2 regions of the Variovorax sp. OK605 genome follow, and region 2 is predicted to be linked to the other one. Evidence: predicted binding sites of a transcription regulator. Region 2 holds the regulator's gene; the other holds the start of a gene.
The links. Region 2 encodes LexA, which represses DNA repair genes until DNA is damaged. Its sites were predicted from a motif close to ACTGTATNNNNATACAGT; they were not measured.
Positions count from the first base shown of each region.

Region 1 (4,204 bases), on a different contig from region 2:
AGCATGTGGCCCGCGCCCAGCGGCCCCTCGCCGCACACCGCCTGCGTGGCGAACGCGCCGATGGGGCAGGCGCGGCAGGCGTGCGCCGCGGCGCGCAACTCGCCCAGGTCGGCGGGCGCCACGCCGCCGCCCGGCAGCGGGTTCAGCAACAGGGGTGCGCGGATGCGGCGCGCGGGCGTGGCCGGCGCGTCGATCATCGATTGGCTGCGCGCGCCGGCCGCCTCGGCCAGCGGCTGGATCAGCGCGGCCTCCGGCAGGTTGTGCCAGTAGCGCCGCGGCATCTCGCGCCGCATCGTCGCGAGCTTCAGGCGCGCGGGGTTGAAGATGTTCTCGTAGTAGGTGAGCCAGAGCTGCTCGCCCGCGTCGGGCGGCGGCTTCTCGCGGCGGTCCGCGCCGTCGCGGAACGACAGCGCCTGGCCGTCCCACTCGACGCAGCGCTCCGGCGTGAGGATGGCCCAGCGCATCTGCGCGAAGCGGCGCGCGAAGAACGGCGCATTGGCCTCCACGATGCGGTGATCGGGCTCGAACCACGCGACATGGCGTTCGCCGGCCTGTTCCTGTTCTGCATCCGAACCGGCCACGCGCGTGAACCGCACGAAGGCCCGCATCTTGTGGATGTCGCGGTGCACGGCCTTGGCCATCAGCTGCGCCTGCATCATGTCGGCGTCGATCGGGTCGTGGCGCAGGCCCGGCTCGTGCGCGAGCCGCCACAGCAGCCGGTACAGCAGCGCGAAGCGCTGCGCATCGCGGTGCAGGATCACGTCGGCGCACAGCGCGATGAAGGAGGCGGGCACGGGATGCCGCGCGGCGCCTGCTGCGGGAGGCAAGGGCGCATCGCCGCCGGCCTCGCCGAACAGGTCGGCCGCGCCGCCGGGCGCACTGCCGTCGTGCCACTCGACGTGGTCCGGCGGCACGCCGGCCGCCAGCAGCTGCCGCGCGTGCCGGCGGAAGGCATCGAGGTCGATCGGGTCTTCGAGCCGCACCTGCATGACGCGTCCGTTCGGTTCAGAACAGCGAGGCCTGCGCAGCCTGTGCGGCAGCGGGTTGCGCCGTGGGCGCCGTGGCGGCCATCGCGCCCGCCGCCGGCCGGTGGCCGTCGGCCACCACGAACGGCAGCACCTTGCGCGCCGGCACGTGCAGCCGCCGCAGGTCGTCCGCGCGCACCCGGCGCACGCGCCGCGCCTGCAGCAGCCGCTCGACCGCCTTCACGCCCAGCCCCGGCACGCGCAGCAGCATCTCGCGCGGCGCGTGGTTCAGGTCGACCGGAAAGCGATCGGCATGCGCCAGCGCCCAGGCCAGCTTGGGGTCGACGTCGAGCCGCAGCAGGCCGTCGGGCGCGGCCACGATCTCCTGGTGCTCGAAGCCGTAGAAGCGCATGAGCCAGTCGGCCTGGTACAGCCGGTGCTCGCGCATCAGCGGCGGCGCGGCCAGCGGCAGCGCGCGCGCCGCGTCGGGAATCGGGCTGAAGGCCGAGTAGTACACGCGCTTGAGCTTGTACGCGCCGTACAGCGTGGCGCTCGACGCGAGGATGTGGCGGTCGTCGGTGGCGTCGGCGCCCACGATCATCTGCGTGCTCTGCCCGGCGGGCGCGAACGGCGGCGGCTTCGCGGGCGTGGCTGACGCGCCAGGCAGCGCGCGAATGGGCACCACGCGGCGCGCCTCCTCGCGCGTGTCATCGATGCGCAGGCGCAGCCGCGCCATCGAGCGGCGGATGGCGCTCTCGTCCTTCTCGGGCGCCAGCGCGCGCAGGCCTTCGGTGGTGGGCATCTCGACGTTGATGCTGAGCCGGTCGGCATAGCGGCCGGCGCGCGCGATCAGCTCGTCGCTGGCGTCGGGAATGGTCTTCAGGTGGATGTAGCCGCGAAAGTCGTGTTCTTCGCGCAGCAGGCGCGCCACCTCGACCACCTGCTCCATGGTGTGGTCGGGCGACTTGATGATGCCGCTGGACAGGAACAGGCCTTCGATGCAGTTGCGGCGGTAGAAGTCGAGCGTGAGCTGCACCACCTCCTCGACGCGAAAGCGCGCGCGCGGCACGTTGCTCGACGCGCGGTTCACGCAGTACAGGCAGTCGTACTGGCAGTGGTTGGTCAGCAGCACCTTCAGCAGCGAGATGCAGCGGCCGTCGGGCGCATAGCTGTGGCAGATGCCCGCCCCTCCGGTCGAGCCGATGCCGCGCCCGCCCAGCGAGTCGCGCGGCTGCGAGCCGCTGGACGCGCAGGAGGCGTCGTACTTGGCGGCGTCGGCCAGGATGGCGAGTTTGCGCTGGATGTCCACGAGGTTTCCTTGAGCGGAATGCTGTATGAATATACAGTCTTCAGCAAAGGCCGGGAACATGAAAAGACATACGTTTCACACGTTGCGCAGCCGCCGAACCTTGGGCTACCCTCCCCGGCAGATGTCAGACGATTCCACCGCACCCGCACCCGCCCCCGCACCCGCGACCCACCGTGGCGCCACGGCACCCGCCGCCGGCCCGATGGCCGCCAACCTCGCCGACGGCGGCCTGGCCGCCAGGTTCACCACCCCCGACGGCGCGCCCGCCTTCGCGGTGCGCTGGCACGGCGCCGTGTACGCCTACCTCAACCAGTGCCCGCATGCCGGCGGCCCGCTCGACTTCGAAGGCCAGGTGCTCGAAAGCTCGGGCCGCTTCCTGATGTGCGCGCGCCACGGCGCCATCTTCGAGCCCGACACCGGCAAGTGCGTGGGCGGCCCGTGCCGCGGCGCACGGCTCACGCCGCTGGCGGTGCACGAGCAGGCGGACGGCAGCGTGTGGCTCGGCCACGCCGGATGAACTCAAGCTTTCAAGGAGATTCCATGCGCAACAAGTTCCACTCTCTCGCCCTGCCTGCAGCGGCGCTCGCCCTTGCGGGCCTCATGGCCGGCTGCGCCGGCATGCCGGCCGGCTCGGGCCCCGGCGGCAAGGCCTTCACCGGCATGCGCGTGACGTCCAGCGCCTTCGCCGACAACAGCGTCATTCCGGCCGACCACGGCGGCGCCGGCGACTGCGGCGGCAAGAACGTGTCGCTGCCCGTGGCCTGGAGCAACCTGCCGGCCAAGACCCGGTCGGTGGCCGTGCTGGTGTTCGACCCGGACGGCGCGGCCGGCCTGGGCGTGTCGCACTGGGTGGCCTACAACATCGCGGCCGATCGCGGCGAGCTCAAGGCGGGCGAAGGCCAGGCCGGCTCGAACTTCAACTTCACCATGGGCCCGAACGTGGCCGGCGCGCCCGCCTACCGCGGCATGTGCCCGCCGGTGGGCGACCGCCCGCACCACTACGTGCTGACCGTGGTCGCCTCCGACCTCGCACCGGGCGCGCTGCCGGCCGGCCTCGCGCGCGACGCGCTGCTGGCCGCGCTCAAGGGCCACGCACTGGGCGGGCAGAGCGTGGTGGGGCTGTACAGCCGCTGAGGGGCGGTGCACCGATGCGCCCAGGGGGCACGAGCCCCTTTGGTGCGCACGGTTAATAGTTAAGATTCCAGCCCGCCGGCGCCCGCCGGCAATGGCCCCGCCGCTTTCCGAAAGCTCCACCGATGGTCTTGTCCGCCGCCGCGTCCGATGTCTCCCAGCCCACCGACGACCTCGACGCCATGTTCGACCTGGCACCCGTCTCCCTCTGGATCGAGGACTACAGCGAACTCAAGCGCAAGCTCGACGGCTGGCGCGCCGAAGGCATCACCGACCTGGTGGCCTACCTGTCGGAAGACCCGAAGCGCGTGAGCGACTGCATGGCGTTGCTGAAGGTGCTGCGCGTCAACCAGCACACGCTGAAGCTCTTTGCCGCCGACAGCCAGGACACCCTGCTCGGCGCGCTCGACCGCGTCTTCCGCGGCGACATGTCAGCCACCGTGGTGCACGAGCTCGACCAGCTCTGGCGCGGCGAGCTCACCTTCGAGAGCGAAACCGTCAACTACGCGCTGGACGGCCGCCGGCTCGACGTGCGCGTGCGCGCCCGCGTGCTGCCCGGCCACGAGCACGGCTGGGACCGCGTGCTGGTCTCGCTGGACGACATCACCGAGCGCGTGGCCGCGCAGCGCCTGCGCGACGAGAGCGCCATGTACGCGCGCAGCCTGTTCGACCGCTCGCCGGTGTCGCTGTGGGTGGAAGACTTCAGCGCGGTGCGCACGCTGATGCAGAACATCCGCGCGCGCGGCATCACCGACTTCGCCACCTTCATCAAGGTGCATCCCGAGTTCGTCACGCGCTG
Region 1 covers NZ_FOWL01000003.1:526,307-530,510, forward strand. Annotated here, with positions in the region: gene BM013_RS10675 (UdgX family uracil-DNA binding protein) at 1-989, opposite strand, end outside; gene BM013_RS10680 (putative DNA modification/repair radical SAM protein) at 1,006-2,274, opposite strand; gene BM013_RS10685 (Rieske (2Fe-2S) protein) at 2,396-2,791, shown strand; gene BM013_RS10690 (YbhB/YbcL family Raf kinase inhibitor-like protein) at 2,815-3,408, shown strand; gene BM013_RS10695 (sensor domain-containing diguanylate cyclase) at 3,531-4,204, shown strand, end outside.
Region 1: BM013_RS10680 (putative DNA modification/repair radical SAM protein) is a predicted target of LexA. The motif match lies at 2,295-2,312, and genes of this name have one in related genera.

Region 2 (4,204 bases):
TCGACGGTTTCCCCCGCACCATTCCGCAGGCGGATGCCATGAAGGCCGCGGGCGTCAAGCTCGACTACGTGCTCGAGATCGACGTGCCCTTCGGCGACATCATCGAACGCATGAGCGGCCGCCGCTCGCACCCGGCTTCGGGCCGCACGTACCACGTCAAGTTCAATCCGCCCAAGGTGGAAGGCAAGGACGACGTCACGGGCGAAGAGCTGATCCAGCGCGAAGACGACAAGGAAGAAACCGTGCGCAAGCGGCTGGACGTGTACAGCCAGCAGACGCGTCCGCTGGTGGACTACTACTCGGCCTGGGCCAACACCGACCCGGCCGCCGCGCCCAAATACCGCGCCATCAAGGGCGTGGGCACGGTCGACGAAATCACGCAGCGTGCGCTGGCCGCGCTGAGCAGCTGATCTACGGCCGCCCTCGGTGCAGGGCGGCGTCCAGCTTCACTTCAGCAATTCGAGCATCAGCGCGATACGCGCCTTCACGGGCGTCAGCGCGCCTGCATCGCGCAGCGCATCGCCGGCTTTCGGCAGGATGCGTCCGTTGGCGCAGCGGGTCGCGCGAACCACCGCGACACCCGCGTCCTGCGCCTTCAGCGCAGCCGCTTCCAGCGCATGGTGCACCGTGCCGTTGCCGGTTGCCGCGAGCACCAGCCCCTGCAGCGGCTCTGCATCACCCCCACCCGGTTGCATGAGCGCCTCTACCACGGCCCCGCTCGCACCGGCGTGACTCATGACGATCTCGACGCGCGGCCACTGCACGGTGCCCGCCTCGAAGATCCTCGATCCTTGCGATACGGCGGACTCGGGCCACGCCCGCACGAGGCGCACCTCCCCCTCTTCCACATAGCCCACCGGCCCCGAATCGCCCGACGCGAAGGCATCGAGCTGGTAGGTGTGCACCTTCTGGATGTCCACGCCGCTGTGCACGGTGCCCGCGCACACCGCCGTCACGCCGCGCGCGCCCTCGGCAGCAGCGACGCTGACGGCGTCCCTGACGTTCTGCGGCCCGTCGGGCGCCAGGGCGGTGGCGGGGCGCATCGCGCAGGTCAGCACCACGGGCTTTGCCGCGGCCAGCACCGAGTGCAGGAAGAACGCGGTCTCCTCCAGCGTGTCGGTGCCGTGCGTGATCACCACGCCCGCCACGTCGGCCTGCGCCAGCCAGTGCGCGCAGCGCAGCGCCAACGTGCGCCAGATCTCGAAGGACATGTCCTTGCTGTCGACCTGCGCCACCTGCTCCGCCACCAGGGTCACGCCCGCCGGCGCATCGATGCCGCCCAGCAGGTCGGCCACGTCCACCTGGCCGGCCGTGTAGCCGATGTTGTCGCCGCTGCTCGCGGCCTTGCCGGCGATGGTGCCGCCGGTGCCCAGCACTACCACGCGGCGCACATCGGACGAAAAGGAATTGACCATCACTTGTCAACTTTTAAAAACTGGTTAAAAATACAGGTACTGGATATCTAGCCAGTGCCGCAAGGAACCACATATGCAGTTCGCCGTGAAGCTTACAGCCCGCCAGCAGCAGATCCTGGACTTGATCCAGAGCGCCATCGCACGCACCGGTGCGCCGCCCACGCGCGCCGAAATCGCCAACGAGCTCGGGTTCAAGTCGGCCAACGCCGCCGAAGAACACCTGCAGGCGCTGGCGCGCAAGGGCGTCATCGAACTCGTCAGCGGCACCTCGCGCGGCATTCGCCTGAAGGGTGACGCCCTGCGTTCGCTCAACGAAACGCGCCACCGCGAGGGCGGCCAGTTCTCGCTCTCGCTGCCGGGCATGGCCCAACTGGCGCTGCCGCTCATCGGCCGCGTCGCAGCCGGCTCGCCGATCCTGGCGCAGGAGCACGTCGACCAGACCTACTACGTCGAGAACACGCTGTTCCAGCGCCAGCCCGACTACCTGCTCAAGGTGCGCGGCATGTCGATGCGCGACGCCGGCATCATGGACGGCGACCTGCTCGCGGTGCAAGCCACCAAGGAAGCACGCAACGGCCAGATCGTGGTCGCGCGGCTGGGCGACGAGGTGACCGTCAAGCGCCTGAAGCGCAACAAGCAGGTCATCGAGCTGCACGCCGAAAACCCCGACTACCCGACCATCATCGTGCAGCCCGGCGAGCCCTTCGAAATCGAAGGCCTCGCGGTCGGCCTCATTCGCAACACGATGCTGATGTAGGCCCCGGCGGCCTGCTGCGGCAGCAACTCATCCGGCCCAGACAGGTGGCGGGCGTATGGCGCGGAGTCGCCATCACCCTGTCGAGGCCGATTCAAGAAATCCTGCCTGTGTTCAACCTCATACTTTTTTGGAGTTCACATGGGAATCGCCCTCCTCGCCATCGCTGATTTCTGGTCGCCGCTGCAATCGCTGGCCAACCGCCTCATTCCGGCGCGCCGGCCCCACGACAGGGACCACCTCGACCACAACGACACCTCGGCCGGCCTGCGCTACGTGGCCGTGCGGCCGGCCTGCAGTGCGCGCTCGGGTGGCGCCGCAACGCCAGCGGCGGCAGCCGCTGTACCCGCTCGCCCGCTGCGCGTGGTGCGCGTGGTCGACGGCAAGGGCCAGCAGCGCAGCGACCGCGTCGTGATCTCCGGCCGCATGGCCGACGTGTGCGCCGAGCTCGAGCGGCTGGCCGCGATCGAGGCCGCCGAGATGATGACCACGGCCCACCGCTCGACGCGCCTGCACTGAGGCAAAAAGCCCCCAAGGCCGCCTGGACAGGGCCTCGGGGGTGGGTATCCAAACGTTCACTGGCACGACATTCCAATGCTGCGAGGCACAATGGCACGCCATGAACATTGTGATCCTCGACGATTACCAGGACGCCGTGCGCAAACTGCGCTGCGCCGCCAAGCTGGACGCGTACGCGGCCAAGGTCTACACCAACACGGTGAAAGGCATCGGGCAACTGTCGGTTCGTCTCAAGGACGCCGACGTGATCGTGCTGATTCGCGAGCGCACCCAGATCTCGCGCCAGCTCATCGAAAAGCTGCCCAAGCTCAAGCTCATCTCGCAAACCGGCCGTGTCGGCGGCCACATCGACGTCACGGCCTGTACCGAACGCGGCGTGGCGGTGGCCGAGGGCTCGGGTTCGCCGCAGGCGCCCGCCGAGCTCACGTGGGCGCTCATCATGGCCGCCATGCGCCGGTTGCCGCAGTACATCAGCAACCTCAAGCACGGTGCGTGGCAGCAGTCGGGACTCAAGTCGGCGTCGATGCCGCCCAACTTCGGGCTGGGCTCGGTGCTCAAGGGCAAGACGCTGTGCATCTGGGGCTACGGCCGCATCGGCCAGCTCGTGGCGCGCTACGGGCAGGCCTTCGGCATGCAGGTCGTGATCTGGGGCCGTGAAGCCAGCTGCGCCAAGGCGCGTTCCGACGGCTTCCAGGTGGCGCAGAACCGCCACGAATTCTTTGCCGCCGCCGACGTGCTGTCGGTGCACCTGCGGCTCAACGACGAGACCAACGGCCTCATCACGCTCGAAGACCTCTCGCGCATGAAGCCGACCGCGCTCTTCGTGAACACCTCGCGCGCCGAGCTGGTCGAGGCCGACGCGCTGCTGGCCGCACTGAACCGCGGCCGTCCGGGCCTGGCGGCCATCGACGTGTTCGAGAGCGAGCCGCCGCTGCAGGGCCACGCGCTGCTGCGCCTGGAGAACTGCATCTGCACGCCGCACATCGGCTACGTCGAGCAGGAAAGCTACGAGAGCTACTTCGGCCAGGCCTTCGACAACGTCGTGAGCTACATCAACGGCAACCCCACCAACATCGTGAATCCCGGCGCGCTGCAGGTCCGTCGGTGAACGGGGCTGCGCCACGGCGCGCGTCGCAACGCGCGCTCTGGGCGCTGCTCGCGGGCAATTTCGTGATCGGCACGGGCGTGATGGTGGTGCCCGGCACGCTCAATGAAATCAGCACCTCGCTGGCGATCAGCGTGGCCACCTCGGGCCAGTTGATCACGGCCGCCGCCGCGGTGATGTGCATCGGCGCGCCGCTGCTGGCCGCCGCGGTCGCGGGCTGGGACCGCCGCCGGCTGCTGGCGCTCACCATGCTCTGGTATGCCGCCGGTCATGCGCTGGCGGCGCTGATGCCGAGCTTCGGCGCCCTGCTCCCCATCCGCATGCTCACGGTCATTGCGCCGGCCATCTTCACGCCCCAGGCGGCCGCCTGCGCCGGCCTGCTGGTGCCACCCGAGCAGCGCGGGCGCGCGG
Region 2 covers NZ_FOWL01000008.1:437,313-441,516, reverse strand. Annotated here, with positions in the region: gene adk (adenylate kinase) at 1-410, shown strand, start outside; gene BM013_RS22880 (asparaginase) at 447-1,415, opposite strand; gene lexA (transcriptional repressor LexA) at 1,489-2,172, shown strand; gene BM013_RS22870 (hypothetical protein) at 2,311-2,688, shown strand; gene BM013_RS22865 (D-2-hydroxyacid dehydrogenase family protein) at 2,789-3,796, shown strand; gene BM013_RS22860 (MFS transporter) at 3,793-4,204, shown strand, end outside.